DNA from 3 places in the Streptomyces sp. NPDC048560 genome. Region 3 is predicted to be linked to each of the others. Evidence: riboswitches for the same ligand, from Rfam matches in the RefSeq annotation. Region 3 holds a riboswitch; each other region holds the start of a gene.
The links. Region 3 has a riboswitch for cyclic di-AMP ahead of AB0C82_RS26570 (C40 family peptidase). Riboswitches for the same ligand answer to the same signal wherever they lie in the genome.
Positions count from the first base shown of each region.

Region 1: linked by a shared signal. The riboswitch ahead of AB0C82_RS21290 (M23 family metallopeptidase) and the one ahead of AB0C82_RS26570 (C40 family peptidase) in region 3 are both predicted to bind cyclic di-AMP.
Region 2: linked by a shared signal. The riboswitch ahead of AB0C82_RS11165 (LysM peptidoglycan-binding domain-containing M23 family metallopeptidase) and the one ahead of AB0C82_RS26570 (C40 family peptidase) in region 3 are both predicted to bind cyclic di-AMP.

Region 1 covers NZ_JBEZIJ010000008.1:17,489-22,869, forward strand. Annotated here, with positions in the region: gene AB0C82_RS21280 (PrsW family glutamic-type intramembrane protease) at 1-629, shown strand, start outside; gene AB0C82_RS21285 (aldo/keto reductase) at 635-1,579, opposite strand; gene AB0C82_RS21290 (M23 family metallopeptidase) at 1,744-2,796, opposite strand; cyclic di-AMP (ydaO/yuaA leader) riboswitch at 2,808-2,961, opposite strand; gene AB0C82_RS21295 (PP2C family protein-serine/threonine phosphatase) at 3,230-4,411, opposite strand; tRNA gene AB0C82_RS21300 (tRNA-Met) at 4,691-4,764, opposite strand; gene AB0C82_RS21305 (sulfite oxidase) at 4,827-5,381, opposite strand, start outside.
Region 2 covers NZ_JBEZIJ010000003.1:276,473-281,853, reverse strand. Annotated here, with positions in the region: gene AB0C82_RS11180 (STM4012 family radical SAM protein) at 1-225, shown strand, start outside; gene AB0C82_RS11175 (STM4011 family radical SAM protein) at 234-1,115, shown strand; gene AB0C82_RS11170 (SGNH/GDSL hydrolase family protein) at 1,112-1,921, opposite strand; gene AB0C82_RS11165 (LysM peptidoglycan-binding domain-containing M23 family metallopeptidase) at 2,153-3,133, opposite strand; cyclic di-AMP (ydaO/yuaA leader) riboswitch at 3,138-3,309, opposite strand; gene AB0C82_RS11160 (tyrosine-protein phosphatase) at 3,920-4,732, shown strand; gene AB0C82_RS11155 (DUF6126 family protein) at 4,746-4,919, opposite strand; gene AB0C82_RS11150 (XRE family transcriptional regulator) at 4,966-5,381, opposite strand, start outside.
Region 3 covers NZ_JBEZIJ010000010.1:280,969-286,349, reverse strand. Annotated here, with positions in the region: gene AB0C82_RS26580 (ATP-dependent Clp protease proteolytic subunit) at 1-457, shown strand, start outside; gene AB0C82_RS26575 (hypothetical protein) at 465-773, shown strand; cyclic di-AMP (ydaO/yuaA leader) riboswitch at 1,144-1,327, shown strand; gene AB0C82_RS26570 (C40 family peptidase) at 1,331-1,801, shown strand; gene AB0C82_RS26565 (LysE family translocator) at 1,819-2,460, opposite strand; gene AB0C82_RS26560 (LysR family transcriptional regulator) at 2,533-3,447, shown strand; gene AB0C82_RS26555 (ATP-binding protein) at 3,635-4,066, opposite strand; gene AB0C82_RS26550 (8-amino-7-oxononanoate synthase) at 4,268-5,381, opposite strand, start outside.

The DNA.
Region 1 (5,381 bases), on a different contig from region 3:
GCCAGCGTGAGCTGCGCACCCTGGCCGCCGAGCTGCCCGCGTACGCGGCGGCCGGCTGGCTGTCGCCCGACGAACCGTCGGCGCTCTCCTCGATGCGGGCCCGCGGGATGGCCCGTGACGTGGCCCGGCACTGGAACAGCGGCGGTGGGCGGGCGGGCGGCAGGGCCGCGGCCAGGTCGGTGGCCGAGTACGAGTCGTTCGCGACATCGCTGGCCGTGCTGCGGCGAAGGGCCCGGCGTGGTGCGGTGGGCGCGGACTTCGCCGTACGGGAGCAGGAGCTGCTGCACCACCTCTGGGAGCGCAGGGAAGTGGCGGGACCGGCGCTGACGTACGCGGCCGGCCGGCTCGGATCACGCCCGCCGGCGCAACTGCCCGCTCCGCACCGGTGGTACGGCGGCTACAACCCGTACCTGCAGCGGGCGGCTCCACACGGCTGGCCCCCGCACCACCAACCGCCGTACCAGCACGGCCCGCAACAGCACGGCCGGCAACAGCCGTACCAGCAGCAGCACCCGAGCCACCAACAGCCGTACCAGGAAAGCCCGCAGCACCGACCGCCGTACCAGCACACCCCGTACCGGCCGCATCCGCACCGCCGGCCGCCCTACGAGCAGCCGCCGGTGCGTTGAGTGCGTCAGGCGGAGGCTGCCGTCAGCGCCGCCTGCTCCTGCTCGGTCAGGTCGAGTCCTGCGACCGCGACCAGGGCGGGTACCTGCTCGACCGTACGGGCCGACGCGATCGGCGCCACCACGGTGGGGCGGGCGGCCAGCCAGGCCAGGGCGACGGTGGCGATGTCGGCGCCCCTCTCCTTCGCGATCGCGTCGAGCGCGGCGAGGACCTTCCGCCCGCGCTCCGACTCCAGGTGCTGTCCCGCCTTGTCGGCCCGGGGGCTGTCGACCGTGGCACCCACGCGGTACTTGCCGGTCAGGAACCCGGAGGCCAGCGCGAAGTACGGGACGGCGGCCAGACCGGCGGCTGCGGCCGTGTCCTGGAGCGCGCCCTCGTAGGTGTCGCGTGAGACGAGGTTGTAGTGCGGCTGGAGCGCGACGTAACGGGCCAGCCCCTCGCGCTCGGAGAAGTCCAGCGAGGCACGCAGCCGCTCGGGGCTGATGTTGGAGGCGGCGATCTCGCGCACCTTGCCGTCCCTCACCAGCTGGTCGAGGGCGGTGACGATCTCCTCGACGGGGACGGTCTCGTCGTCGAAGTGCGTGTAGTAGAGGTCGATGTGGTCGGTGCCGAGCCGGCGCAGCGATTCCTCGGCCGCGCCCTTGATGGTGGTGGCGGAGAGCCCCTTGTACGAAGGGTGGGCACCGACCTTCGTGGCGACGACGATCTCGGAGCGGTTGCCGCGCGAGGCGAGCCACTTGCCGACGACGGTCTCCGATTCGCCGCCCTCGTTGCCCGGGGCCCAGGCCGAGTACGAGTCGGCGGTGTCGACGAAGTTGCCGCCGGCCGCGGCGTAGGCGTCGAGCACTGCGAAGGACTGCGCCTCGTCGGCCGTCCAGCCGAAGACGTTGCCGCCGAGGGCGAGGGGGAAGACCCGGAGGCCGGAGGAGCCGAGCGTACGGAGTGAGGTCATGGGTGGTTCAACCCCGCCGCCGAACCGCGCTATTCCTGTTACCGGCACGACAGCGCCCCGAAAAACGAAGAACCGGCAGCCCTGACGTCGGGGGGTGTGCGTCAGGGCTGCCGGGGTCCAGGTGCGTCCGGGGAAAGGGGACGCGTTACCTCAGGACGCGGGTCTCAGAGCGTGAGGCCCTTGCTGCGCAGCCAGCTCATCGGGTCGATGCCGGCGCCGCTCTCGGTGTGGACCTCCAGGTGGAGGTGCACGCCGCTGGAGTTACCGGTCGACCCGGCGCGGCCGATGATGTCGCCGGTGTTGACCTTCTGGCCCGCGGTGACGTTCATCGACGACTGGTGGCTGTAGGTGACTTCCATACCGTTGTCGAGCTCGATGACGGTGTGGTAGCCGTACGAGGTGTGCCAGCCGGCCGAGGTGACGGTCCCGCCGTGCACGGCCTTGATCGGTGCGCCCGCCTGCGTCGCGAAGTCGAGGCCGGTGTGCTGGCCGGAGGACCACATGGAGCCGGCCTGGCCGAACGTCGCGGTGATCGTATAGGAGGAGACCGGCAGGGTGTAGCTGGCGGCCAGCTTGGCGAGCCGCTCGGCCTCCGCCTTGCGCGCGGCCTCCTCTTCGGCCGCCTTCTTCTCGGCGGCGGCCTTTGCCTCGGCCTCGCTCTGCTGGGCCTGGGCCTCGGCGGCGGCCTTCTCGGCGGCCGCCTTCTCCTGGGCGGCCATGGCCTCGGCGTCGGCGCTGGCCTGCTGCTGCTCGGCCTGCTGGAGGATCCGGTTGCGCAGCGCCTCTCCGGCGTCCGTAGCGCCCTGCTCCGCCTCGGCGGTGGTGATGCCGGCGGTGGTGAGCGGGGAGGACGCGGACATCGTCGCGGTGTTCTTCGCGTCGGATCCGTCGGCGTCGTCGGACATAAGGGAGCCCACGCCGGGAAGGGACTTGGCGTCGGGGAGATTGTCCGCGATGGAATCGGGAATGGAGATGGAGACCGGCGGCTTGCCCTGAGCGGTGGCCATGCCACCCGCACCGACTGCCGCTATGACGCCGACCCCGAGGACGGTGGAGCTACGAGCGAGACCGCGCTGCTTGGCTACGCGGTGCCTGCCGCGAACGGGCCGGATGGACTCCTCGGTGGGATTCCATTCCTCCCAGGTCCTGTCCTGGGCACCGAGCGTTTCGGTACCGAAGGGTGACGGGGCCTCGGGGGCAGGCTTGTTGGACGCCACGTGGGCGCACTCCTTTCCTTCCTTCTCGCCTACCGGGTTAGCTGACGGGTTCGGAGCAGGAAGGTCTCCTACGGGCCGCTCTGTCTCTCGCGAGACACAGGTGGCTCGATTCACCCCATGTAGGTGGTTCCCCGGTTCCCTTGCGGAATTCGGCGCTCGCGCACGGTGTCGCCTCTTGCGACGACTGGGACGACCGCGCTGCGTTATCGAACGTTAATAGACAGACGGGTCCGATACCAAGCTGTTCCGAGTGATCGTTCGCGGCTTCGGCCCGGACTTACCGGGATACAACCGGGTGCAATCGGGCGAGTTGAACACCCCTCACCCGACACCTGATTTCTGACGTTGCGTCAAATGTTATGCGGAGGGGCACCCTTCGATCACGGTCCGTGGTGCCGCCGCGAACCGTCGGTGCGCCGGCTGCCGACGACTGTCAGTCAGTGGCCTGTTCCGGCCCCCCGGACTTCCCCCGGCCCACGATCTTCACGGTCCTGCGCCGCTCGGGCTGCCCCTCGGCCGGCCGGCCGACCGCGAGCAGCGCCATGTCGTCCGTGGACAGGCCGCCCGTGTGCAGACGTACGTCGTCGGTGAGCGCGGACAGCAGCTCCTCGGGCCCGGGGAAGATCCGGCCCCGGAGCCGGGCCGCCGGATCGTAGAAGGCCCCGGACGTGTCCCGCGCCTCGGAGAGGCCGTCCGTGAACATCAGCAGCGTCGTCCCCGCGGGCAGCGGCCACTCGTCCGACCGGTCGGGCCAGACACCAAGGTCCATCCCCAGCGGCAGGGCGGGCGATGCCGACGTGAGCACGTCCAGCCTCCCGTCCGCGTGCAGCAGGATCGGCTCGGGATGGCCCCTGTTGACGAGCCGCACCAGCCCCGCCCCGGGCGGGATCTCGGCGAGTGCGGCGGTGATGAAGCCTTCCATCGCGTCGAGCCCGCCACGCCGCGTGCCCTCCCGTGCCAGCGCCCGCTCCAGGCGCTGCGCGACGCCCTCCAGCGAGCGCTCCTGCTCGGCCGCCTCCCGGAACGCCCCGATGACCACCGCCACCGCGCCGACCGCGTCAAGCCCTTTGCCCCGTACATCCCCGACCACCAGCCGCACCCCGTACGGGGTGTCCGCGACCGCGAACAGGTCGCCGCCGACGAACTCGTCCGCCTGGGCGGCCTCGTAACGTGCCGCCACGTGGAGCCCGCCGATCCGGTCGGCCGGTGTCGGCAGCACCGCCCGCATGGCGGTCTCCGCGATGACCCGGGCCGACGCCAACTGCTCGTTGCTCCGCCGGACGACACCGTTGATGAACAGGGCGAGCAGCCCGGCGGTGACGACGGTGATCAGTTCGATGACGGGCTCGACCTGCCCGAGCGAGCGGGTGAACAGGTCCAGCAGCGCCATGACGACGACGGCGGCGATGCCCGTACGGACCGTGCTCGCCCGCGAGAAGAACGGCGCGGCGATCAGGGGAGCCGCCACGAAGAGCGGGACGGGCGTGAAGGTGGGCGGCGTGGTGAGGTCGAAGAGCGCCCCGCCCACGATCATCAGTGCGGGCAGCACGCGGACGAGCCGACGGGCCCGGACCTCTCGGGGAGCCCCGCCTCGCCCTGCGTCGCGCTTCCCCACCTGTGTTCTCCTGCCCGGGTCCGCCTACGGTTGCGGACGGTACCGCGCCCCACCCAGGCTGACCGGCGCCGCGCCGGGCGGCGACTCCTCATCGGCCAAAGGGGGGAGCACGCGGAAGTGCTTTCCGCATCCCGGTCACGCACTGTCCGCGAATGCGGGCGGGATCATCACACGGTGTCATCGGTGGCTGTCATCGGGCCGAGCGGGCCGTCGGCCCGCCGGACCAGGGAAACGACTCGGGCCCGGCACGCTGTGTGCGTGCCGGGCCCGGTCCTTCAGTAGCGGGGACAGGATTTGAACCTGCGACCTCTGGGTTATGAGCCCAGCGAGCTACCGAGCTGCTCCACCCCGCGTCGTGAGACCAACTCTACGGCATTCCCGGCGGACTCATGACCACTCCGCGCCACCGACGCCGTCAGCCGGACTCCGGTGCGCAGAGGACGGAGACCCGCTGCACGTGGTTGCTGCCGAAACCGCCACGGTTCCAGCGCTGGTCGAGGGGCTGGGTCCTGCCCGTGGCGTCGGTGGCGCGGACGCCGAGCTCGTGGCTGCCGGGTGCCGCCGTCCAGTGCGCCCGCCAGCTCCGCCACGCCCAGGCGTGCGCGGTGCCGTTCCCCACGGGACCGGTGAGCGCGGCGTCGCTCCACGTCCGGCAGCCGTCCGTGCTCACCTCGACGCGTTCGACGGGCGCGTGCCCGGACCACGCGCGGCCTTCGAGCAGCACCGCTCCGGGACGCACCACACGGGCCCGCGACATGAAGTCCGGGAAGCCCGGCGGGACCATCAGCGCCCTGGGAGCGATACGGGTGACGGGCTCGCCCTGCTCGTCGGCCTCCTGCCGGTAGCGGTACGCCTCCACCTGCTGGAACCCGGTGAACGGGGTCGCGGTCAGCGTGATCCCGTTCAGCCACTTCACGGACGCCATGCCGTACCAGCCGGGCACCACCAGCCGCAGCGGGAATCCGTGCTG
Region 2 (5,381 bases), on a different contig from region 3:
GCCGGTCTCGAGCGTGCGGAGTACCGCGCGCGGTTCGGCACGGACCCGTACGAGGACTTCCCCTCCGAGCTCGGCCGTTTCGCGGCGCGCGGCTGGCTGACCGGTCCGGCGGACAACGGTCCCCTCCGGCTCTCCCCGGAAGGCCTCGCCCACTCCGACGCCCTGGGACCGGAGCTGTTCTCCCCCGCGGTGCGGGCCGCGATGGCCTCGTACGAAGCGAAGTGAGTCCTTCCATGGACCTGACTGTCCTCTACCGGGGGCCGCTGGCCTCGTGCGACTACGCCTGCCCCTACTGCCCGTTCGCGAAGCGGCGCGACACTCCCGCGCAACTGCGTGCCGACCGTGCGGCCCTGGAGCGCTTCACGACGTGGGCGGCGGCGCGGACGGACGACCGGCTCTCGGTGCTCTTCACCCCGTGGGGCGAGGGGCTGGTCCGGTCCTGGTACCGCGAGGCCCTGGTCGAGCTCTCACACTTGCCGCACATCGGCCGGGTCGCGATCCAGACCAACCTCAGCTGCCGTACGGGCTGGCTGGCGGGCGCCGATCTCGACAAGGCCGCCCTGTGGTGCACGTACCACCCGGGCCAGACCCCCTACGAGCGGTTCCTCGGCAAGTGCCGTGAACTGGCGGAGCTCGGCGTCCGTCACAGCGTCGGGATCGTCGGGCTCGACGGTCATCTGGACGAGGCGCGACGGCTGCGGGCCGCCCTTCCGGACGAGGTCTATCTCTGGGTCAATGCCGCCGAGGGTCACACCTATACGGACGAGGAGGCGGAGCGCTGGACGGCCCTGGATCCCCTGTTCCCGTACAGCCGGCATCCGCACACCTCGGCCGGGCTGCCCTGCCGGACCGGCGAGTCGGTCATCTCCGTGGACGGTGACGGCACGGTGCGAAGGTGTCATTTCGTCCGTGCGGAACTGGGCAACCTCTACGACGGGAGCTACCGCCGGGCGCTTGGGCCGCGCGCCTGTCCCCTCGCCGTCTGCGACTGCCACATCGGCTATGTGCACCTGGAGACGCTGCCGCTGTACGACGTCTTCGCGGGAGGTGTGCTGGAGCGCATTCCGTCCCGGCGCACCCTCGCGGTTCCGGACCCGGTCCACGGCACGCTCTAGAGCGGCAGGAGGTCCGGGCGCTTGGCCTCGACGTGGTCCCCGGAGGACTCACCGCGCAGCCGCCGCCCGATCCAGGGCACCAGGTACTCGCGGGCCCAGTGGATGTCGTCGCGCCGGTCGTCGAACGGCCGGCGCAGGGCCTGCGGCGGCCACGGCTGATCGGGGTCGGCCGGTACGTCGATGCCGAGGACCTGGGCGGCGCGCAGCGCGACCCTGGTGTGTCCCTCGGGCGACAGGTGCAGCCGGTCGTCGTCCCAGGCCCTGCGGTCCTGCACGGACCGCAGCGACCACAGGTCCAGGACCGGGCAGTCGTAGCGGTCGGCGATGGAGCGCACATGGGCGGTGTAGGTGGCGATCTTGCCCCTGAGGTGCCGCAGCACCGGCATGTGGCGGGGGTCGAAGCCGGTGGTGATCATGACGGTGCCGACAGCTCCGGCGAGTTCGGCGACGGCGCGCTCCAGACGCTCGGCCACGTCGTCGGGGTCGCTGCCCGGCCGCAGGATGTCGTTGCCGCCCGCGCAGAAGCTCACGAGGTCGGGCGCCAGCTCCTTGGCCCGCGGGACCTGTTCCTCGACGATCTGGTCGAGGAGCCGGCCGCGTACCGCGAGATTCGCGTACCGGAAATCGCCGTGCCGGGAAGCGGTGAGCCCCGTGGCCGCGTGGGGGTCCGGGAGCTGATCCGCCAGCAGCACCGCGAAGCGGTCCGCCCAGCCGACGAAGGTCCCGTCGGGTCCGGGGTCGCCGACGCCCTCGGTGAAGCTGTCGCCGATCGCCGCGTACGACCCTATGACGCCCTTGACGCCGATGACGCCCTGAAGACCACGCTGACTGAGTTTCGAATCGTCTGCCACAAGCGCATATCCTGCACCCGCCAATGTGACCTACGCGACCGTAATAAGGGGTTGACGGGTGGTGAGATAAACCACCCGGTCAGTTTTTGGTAAAGCCGGAATAAGTGGCGGGAACCGATGCCCCGGCGGGAACACGAGGAAGGGCGGTGCGCCGCCGCGCACCGCCCTTCCTCACTGCCGCTCGTCTCAGATGGAGACGCCGTGCTGACGCAGGTACGAGACCGGGTCGACGTCCGAGCCGTAGCTCGGGCCGGTGCGGACCTCGAAGTGGAGGTGCGGGCCGCTGGAGTTGCCGGTGGAACCGGAGAGGCCGATCTGCTGGCCGCCCGTCACCGTGTCGCCGACCGAGACGTCGAGCGAGGTCTGGTGGGCGTACTGGGAGTACATGCCGTCCTCGTGCTTGATGACGACCTCGTTGCCGTACGCACCGCTCCAGCCGGCCGAAACGACGGTGCCGGGGCCGATGGCCCGGACGCTGGTGCCGGAGGCGGCCTGGAAGTCCGCACCGGTGTGGTAGCCACTGGACCACATGGAGCCGGAGGCCCGGTACGGCGTGGTGACGGTCGCGTCGGCCACGGGGGCCGCCCAGCCGGAGCTGCTGCTCTCCGAGGCACCGGCGGAGGCGCCGGTGTCCGTGGAGGTGGCCGAATCGGCGGCGGCGGGGGCCGGGTCGGAGGGCGTTTCCGCCTTCGGGGCGGCGGTCTCGGGGGCCGCGGACGCGGGGGCCGCGGCCTTCGGCTCGGCGGCCTCGGGGGCGGGAGCCTTCGAAGGAGCGGCCTTGGCCGGACCGGACGCCTTGGCACCCAGGGTGAGTTCGGTGCCCGGGAAGATCAGGCTCGGGTTCTTGCCGACGACCTCTCGGTTGTCCTCGTACAGCTTCTGCCAGCCGCCCTTGATCTTCTGCTCGGCGGCGATCTTCGACAGATAGTCGCCGGCGACCACGGAGTAGGTCTTCGGGGCTGCCTTGGACACGGCGACGGGCGCGGTGTGCGCGGCTGCGACCGAGGCGGCGGAGACCTTCTTGGCGGGGGCGGCCTGCTCCGCCGCGTTCGCTCCGGTGGCGCCGATCAGCGGAAGGGCGAGGACGGCGCCGCCGGCGCCTGCGGCGAGGATGCCACGGGCGATCGGGCTGGACTTGGTACGACGGTGCTTACCCTTTGCGGGCATGGGGCATTCCTCTCCGGCGCCTACGAGGTGAGCTGTCGGGTTCGGGCTGGAGATGCCCGGTCGCACTGTCGCGACTTCACCCCGAGCCGTTCCGGATTCCTCCGGGACGGCGGCTTACCTGGGTCCCCCGCTCCTGCCACACGTGAGTGGATGCGGATTCCGGGCGGCGGCAGGATTAGGCGGTCCGTCCGGATTGACGGTGACCGTAAGCGAGTAAGGACGGCCCTAACAAGCCATGTCCGACCTACCGGAATGCGCGATTCAATTCCGGCACGGATTTCCGGTCACACTCCGTGGATTACGGATCTTGGCATTCCATGCGGCGAAAGGAATAGCCGTCGGCCGGGCCGCCACACACCGTCACGGATATGATCCCGCTCACCAGTCGTCCGCCATCTCCCCCATAAGCAGGGCATGTTCTGCTAAATGCAGCAATACGGACATGACCGGATCCTGGAGGGCCACGGAGCCTCGGCACCTTGGCGCCCGGCTCACCCAGGAGCCCGGTGCGGACCCCCGGACGCGGCCGCGAGTCGGGGTTCGTGACGTACGACGGGTGGCTTTCGGCAACTCCGCCGAGCGGCGAGCTCCGCCTCTCGCGTCCACCCCGATCACCCTGGCCCTCAAATTCGGGCAAATCACTACATTGCCACTTCTCGGGGCGCGCGAGCCGGACGGAACGGAGAGCTCCGGGGCAAGATGATTGCCTGAGGAATCAATGTCGTATCGTCACATCCGTGCCCTCGTCGGCGAGCAGCGCCGACGCCAGACACTCCAGGAGTCAGCGTGACGCAGCAGCTGCCGCAGGTCCCCCCGTCGCACACCGAGCTGACCGGTGTCCGCAACTTCCGTGACGTCGGGGGCCTGCCGACCACGGACGGCCGGCGGGTGCGGTTCGGGCGGCTCTACCGCAGTGGTCACCTGGCGCAGGCCACCGAGCAGGACACGGTGTTCCTCGACAAGCTCGGGCTGCACACGATCTTCGACTTCCGCAACGCCGCCGACCACAGGCTCGACGGCCACGACGTGGAGCTGGCAGGCGTACGCAACGTCAACATCCCGCTCTCGGACCCGGCCGACGGCGCCGAGTTCTGGCGGCTCGTCCGCGACGGCAACATCCAGCAGCTGCGCTCGATCCTCGCGGACGGCAAGGGGGCGGACCGGATGATCGCCTCGTACCGCTCGATCATCAAGGACCGCACCGCTGAGCACAGCCGGGTGCTGCACGCCCTGGCCGAGGACAGCGTCCCGGCCCTGATGCACTGCGCCGCGGGCAAGGACCGGGCCGGGCTCTCGATAGCGGTGTCGCTGCTCGCCGTCGGTGTGGAGCGCGAGGCCATCGAGGCGGACTACCTGATGTCGAACGACGCCCACCGCCGGTACAAGGTGAAGCGCAGCGACACCTCGGCGGTCGGTATGTCCGACGAGGTCATGGAGCTCCTGAACCCGCTCTTCGGCGCGCGCGCCGAATATCTGGCCGCCGCCTTCAGCACCATCGAGGAGGTCTGGGGCGGTACCGAGCGCTACCTCGGCGAAGGGCTGAAGCTCTCCCCCGAGACGCGTGCGCGGCTGCGGGAGCGCCTCACCGAGGAGGCGTGACCGCTCCCCCGTCTCAGCCCTTGCCCGCCACCTCGAACAGCACGTAGAGGAAGGCCGCGAAGACGTGCCCGGCGACCAGGTAGGCGATCAGCCGGATCACGACGCCGCGCGGGAACTTCCGCTCCTGCGTCTCGTAGCCCTTGCGGGACCTCGGGCTGAGGGGATCGTAGTGTTCCGAATCGGTCATGACAGTCCTCTTTCGGTGTGAGGGCGGGCCCGTCAGGAGCCGGGGATCAGCGGCGGTGGAGCCCGCTGCCCAGACAGAGCTCGGCGGCCGGGCTCTGCAGCAGTGTGTGGAGGAAGAGCAGCTCGGCGCCGCCGCGCTCGGCGGCGGCGATCCGGTGCGGGGTCAGCGAGTCGAAGTGCGCGCTGTCTCCGGGACCGAGGTCGTGCACGGTCTCGCCGAGACCGACGGTCAGGCGGCCCTCCAGTACGTACAGCCACTCCTCGCCGGGGTGGACGCGCACCAGATCTCCTTGTGCGCCGTACGGGACGCCGACGCGGAGAGCCTGCATGGCCCGGCCGGACCCACCGGCGCGGCGGTACATCCAGCCGTCCGCCTCGGCGCCCGTGAACGGGCCGCCGCGGACGATCGCGTCACGTTGGGCCGGCGCCTCGCCCAGAAGCTCGGAAACCGTCGTACCGTAGA
Region 3 (5,381 bases):
GGAGCCCGACCGGCCGATCTCGCTGTACATCAACTCGCCCGGCGGAGCGTTCACCGCCATGGCCGCGATCTACGACACGATGCAGTACCTCACCTGCGAGGTGGAGACCTTCTGCCTCGGCCAGGCCGGCTCCTCCGCGGCCGTCCTGCTCGCGGCCGGCGCCCCGGGCCGGCGACATGCCCTGCCCGGCGCCCGGGTAGTCATCCAGCAGCCCTCCCTGCCCGAGCCGGTGCGGGGGCAGCCGTCCGATCTGGAGATCGAGGCACGGGAGTTGATGCGTGAGCGCGAGATGCTCACGCGGATGCTGGTCCGGCACACCGGCCGGTCCGTGGAGCAGGTCGGCGCCGACCTCGACCGGGACACCTTCCTCGACGCCGCGGCCGCCAAGGCGTACGGGGTGGTGGACCACGTCATGGAGAACCGCAGCCCGTCCCAGCCGCCGCACACCGCGAGGTGAACCGCCCATGCGCCCACCGGAGTTCCCGCCGCTCCCCGCACTGACCCGTGCCGAGGGGGAGTTCATCGACTGCTACCTGGAAGTGCTCGACCAGGTGGGCCGGATCAACCCGGCCCGCGGCAGTGACACCTACAGCGCCCTCCGGGCGGCGCAGGCACTGGCGTCCCGGGCGGCAGCGCTGCGGGACGCCCTCGCCTCCATGCACGAACGGGGCGAGACGCAGATCCACGCGGGCACCCTGGCGCGGGCGCTGCGGGTGCTCGACGGGGAACGCCGCGCCGCGCGCGTCACCGTGCCCCCCGTCGGCACGAGTTGATCAATCGCTGAGCCACCCGCCTTCCGGCCTCCTCCAGGACTTCCCGAGCGCCCTGCGGCGACACCGTGCGACACGCCCGGTGCCCAGACCGAATTGCCTCGCTCGTTCGGCGTAGGCCGTCACTCTCACGAGGGACGGCTCAACTTGCGCAACCTGCCTGGACTGTGAGCGGAATTCAGCGCTCCGCCGCTGGTACGAGGCCGGTCGGGCACTCCGTCACCCGTCTCGAATCCACCCTGTCCACCCGAATGGATCAGTCGTGACGAGCCTCACATAACACCGTTTCAGCTCGGAAAACAGGCACCGGGTGAGTCAAGATCCCTGGGACGACAAGCCCCCGCCACCGCGGCGGGGCGGTCCGGGCGGACGCCGAGTCCTGCCGCTGTCCGGATGACTGGTCGACAGGAGTGGATCGGCAGGAGTGGAGGACCCGAGCACAACGGGCCGACCGGGAAACCGGCCGTCCCTCGGGGTGAAGCCGCCGCGTGCGGCCGGGCAACTTCGCCAGCCCGAACCCGACAGGTCATCCTTCACAGGCGGCTGACGAAGGGTTGCGCATGTCTGCGCAGGTTCATGTCCCGTCACTTCTCGCCCGGGCCGGTACGGCCTCGGTCCTCACTCTCGCGATCGGCACCACCATGCTGGCCCCGGGCGTCGTGAACGACGCCGAGGCCGCGACCCACTCGACGAAGGCGCTCAGCATCGCCGCCTCGAAGAAGGGCTCGCCCTACAAGTACGGCGCCGCCGGCCCCCGCCGTTTCGACTGTTCGGGGCTCACGCTGTACGCGTTCAAGAGGGTGGGCAAGAAGCTCCCCCGCACGGCTCAGCAGCAGTACAACAAGACCCGGCACATCGCCTCGTCGCAGCGACAGCGCGGCGATCTGGTCTTCTTCCATTTCGGCCGGAGCGTCTACCACGTGGGCATCTACGCCGGCCACGGCCGGATCTGGCACTCCCCGAAGTCCGGGTCCGTCGTGCGCCTGGAGCGGATCTGGTCCAAGAGCGTCTGGTACGGGCGGGTGCGATGACCGGCGCCCCCGCTGCCTCAGTGCAGCAGGGGGCCGCCCACCAGCACGAGCCCGAGCGCGGTGAGCGCCGCGCCGCTGCCGCCCTCGATCGCCCTGGCGGTACGCGGCCGGCGCAGCCACCGGCCGAGCCGGTCCACGAGCAGGGCCACGGCCGGGAACCAGATCAGCGCCAGCAGCACCACGACCGCGGCGAGCAGCAGCGTCCTCGGCAGCGGCGGCTGCCCGTCCGGCACGAACTGGGGCAGCAGGCTGAGGAAGAGCACCGGCGCCTTGGGATTCAGGGCGTTGGTCAGGAAACCCTGCCGCAACGAGGGCCCGAGTGCTTCGGCCGCCCTTCCAGGTGCCGCGTCCGCGTCCGCCCCGGCCCCCGCCGGGGGCCGCCGCAGCGCGTACAGCGCGCTGAGTCCGAGGTAGAGCACGTACGCGCCGCCGAGCAGCTGGACGGTGCGGAAGAGCACGGGCATCGTCACCAGCACGGCGGCGAGGCCCGCCACGGCGAGCGCGGTGTGGACGAGCAACCCTGCGGCGACGCCCACCGCTGCGGCCACCCCGGCCCGGCGCGAGTCCAGGGCATTGCGTACGACCACGGTGAAGTCGGCACCCGGCAGCGCCACCATCGCGGCGGCCACCCCGGTGAAGGCCAGCAGTTGTGCATCCATGGGTACACCATGGACCGGACGGGCCTTTAGCATGTACTTGCAATCTCCTGGGTCTGCCAAAAGGAACGCTTAATGTACGACCCGACGCGCCTGTCGGCGCTGGTGGCGGTCGCCGAGTCCGGGTCGATCACGCGCGCCGCGGCCCGCCTCGGATACACGGCCCCGGCGCTCTCCCAGCAGCTGGCGAAACTGGAGCGGGAAGCGGGCGCGGAGCTGTTGGTGCGCCACCACCGCGGAGCACGGCTCACGGCGGCCGGGGAACTGCTGGCCGGCCGGGCCAGGCGGGTGCTGGACGAGATGGACCAGGCCCGGCACGAGCTGGCGAGGCTCGCCGGGCTGTCGGGCGGCCGGCTGCGCGTCGCCACCTTCACCACGGCCGGGATCCATCTGCTGCCTCCGGTGCTGAGCGCGTTCCGGCGCGCCCATCCGGACGTCGAGCTGACCGTCACCGACCTGGAGCCGCCCGACGGGGTCGCCGCCGTCGCCGCGGGGGAGGTCGATCTGGCGCTGACCCACGCGTACGAACCGGCGGTCGCCGATCCGCCACCCGCGGGGGTGGTCGTCGAGCCGCTGCTGGTCGAAGAGCTCGTGCTGGTCACCGCCGTCGGGCAGGTCCTCTCGGAGGGCACGGGGCGGCTGCCGGTCACCGAGCTCGCCGGCCGTCCCCTGATCAGCAGTGCGCCGACGCATCCGCCCCGGCGCGGGGTGGAGAGCGCCCTGGCCGAGGCGGGGGCGACCCCGGCCGTGGTCTGCGAGTCCCCCGGCTACGCACTGGTGTGTGCGCTGGTGAGCGCCGGCCTCGGCGCGGCCGTGGTGCCGGAGATGGTCGCCGCGATGTCTCCGACGCCACTCGCGGTGCGGCGGCTCGACCCCGCCGGTTTCCGGCGGACCATTTCGGTCGTTCATCGGGGCGACCGTGCGACGGCGGCGGCAGCGACCCTCACGGCTCTGCTGCGCAGCGGCTTCGGCCGCGCCGCACCGGCGTGACGACGACCGCTTCGGCCGGGCCGCGACGGAGGGGAACGGACCCCGTGCATCCGCGTCGTGACGACGCCCTTTTCGTCCGAGCCGCGACGGCGCGAGGACGGACCCGTGCGGGCGGGGCGCCACTGCGTCGCCCGGAACCCCTACGGACGTGCCGCCAGGGCGTGCTGACGGACCGTTTCGCCCGAGGTCAGCTCTGGACCGGTGCGGTCCAGGGAAGCGCGATCGAGACCGTCTTGCCCCCGTCGGCGGTGGGGCTGATCGTGAGCCGCCCGCCGCACTCCTTGGCCAGACAACGGATGATGACCATGCCGCGTCCGTTGTCCTGCTGAACAGCGGCGGGCAGCCGCCGCGGCCAGCGTGGGTGACTGTCCGTCACCCCCAGAAACAGCTCCTCGTCCCGGTCCAGCCGGAGGTCCACGGTGAAGGTGGGCGACTGGCCGAAGGTGTGCTGGACGGCGTTGGTGGCCAGTTCGGAGACGATCAGACGGATGCTGTCGGCGATGTCGGTGTCGTCCGGGAGGCCCCACTCGCCGAGTACCCGGGCCACGTACTTCCGCGCCGAGGAGACCGAGACCGGATCGCTCGGCAGAGTGACGGATGCTTCTTGCTGGTCTGCCATGGCGGCGCCGTCCCTTCCCGGCCCGGCCGATCCGAGATCGGCCGGGGTTGTGCTTCGCGCCAGATTGACACCGATGCTGCCCTCTGTAACGACCATGCACCAAGATATGTATATATCTGTCGCCCAAAGCGGTGAACTCTGCCACGGAAGACTGGATTTGGGCTGTACCCCGGAACCTGCGACGGCTGACCGCGTTGCGCCTCAGCCGGCCTGGGCCGACGCGCCTTCGGGAGCGGTCCTGAGGATCGTGGCCACGGCGCCCGAGATCTGTTCCGGCGTCAGGTCCGCGCGGGCGGTGAGCCGCAGCCGCGAGATCCCGTCCGGTACCGACGGCGGCCGGAAACAGCCGACCGCGATGCCCGCCGCGCGGCAGTCGGCCGCCCAGCGCACCGCCGTGTCCGCGGACGGTGCCCGCACGGCGACCACCGCCGCGTCGGGGCGTGCCACCGTGAGACCGGCCGCTGTCAGCTGTTCGTACAGGGCTGTGGCCACCCCACGGGCCTGCCCCGCCCTCTCCGGTTCACGCCGGAGCAGGCCCAGGGCAGCGAGCGCCCCTCCGGCGGCCGCCGGGGCGAGCCCGGTGTCGAAGATGAACGTGCGGGCGGTGTTGACCAGGTGCTCGATCACCCGGGCCGGCCCGAGGACCGCCCCGCCCTGGCTGCCCAGCGACTTGGACAGGGTGAGTGTGGCGACGATCCCCTCCCCGCCGGCGAGCCCCACGGCGGCGAGCGCGCCGCGCCCGCCCTCCCCGACTACGCCCAGCCCGTGCGCGTCGTCCACCAGCAGTGCGGCGCCGCCGGCCCGGCAGGCGTCGGCGAGCTCCGTCAGCGGCGCGGCGTCGCCGTCCACCGAGAAGACCGAGTCCGTCACGGCGAGGGCCCGCCCGTCGTGGGCGTGCAGCGCCTTGCGCACGGCGTCGGGATCCGCGTGCGGCACCACGGCCGTCGCCGCCCGGGAGAGCCGGCACCCGTCGACGATCGAGGCGTGGTTGCCCGCGTCCGAGACGATCAGGGAGCCGGGGCCCGAGAGCGCGGTGAGGGCGGCGAGGTTGGCCGCGTAACCGGAGGAGAACACCAGGGCCGCCTCGAAACCGCAGAAGGCGGCCAGTTCGCGTTCGAGCTCGGCGTGCAGGGCGGTGGACCCGGTGACGAGTCGCGAGCCGGTGGCACCGGCGCCCCACCGGCGTGCCGCGTCGGCGGCCGCGGTGGTGACCTCCGGGTGCCGGGTGAGGCCCAGATAGTCGTTGCTCGCGAGGTCCAGCAGTTCCGTTTCGGCGGATCGCGGCCGCAGCGTGCGGACGAGTCCGGCAGCGGTA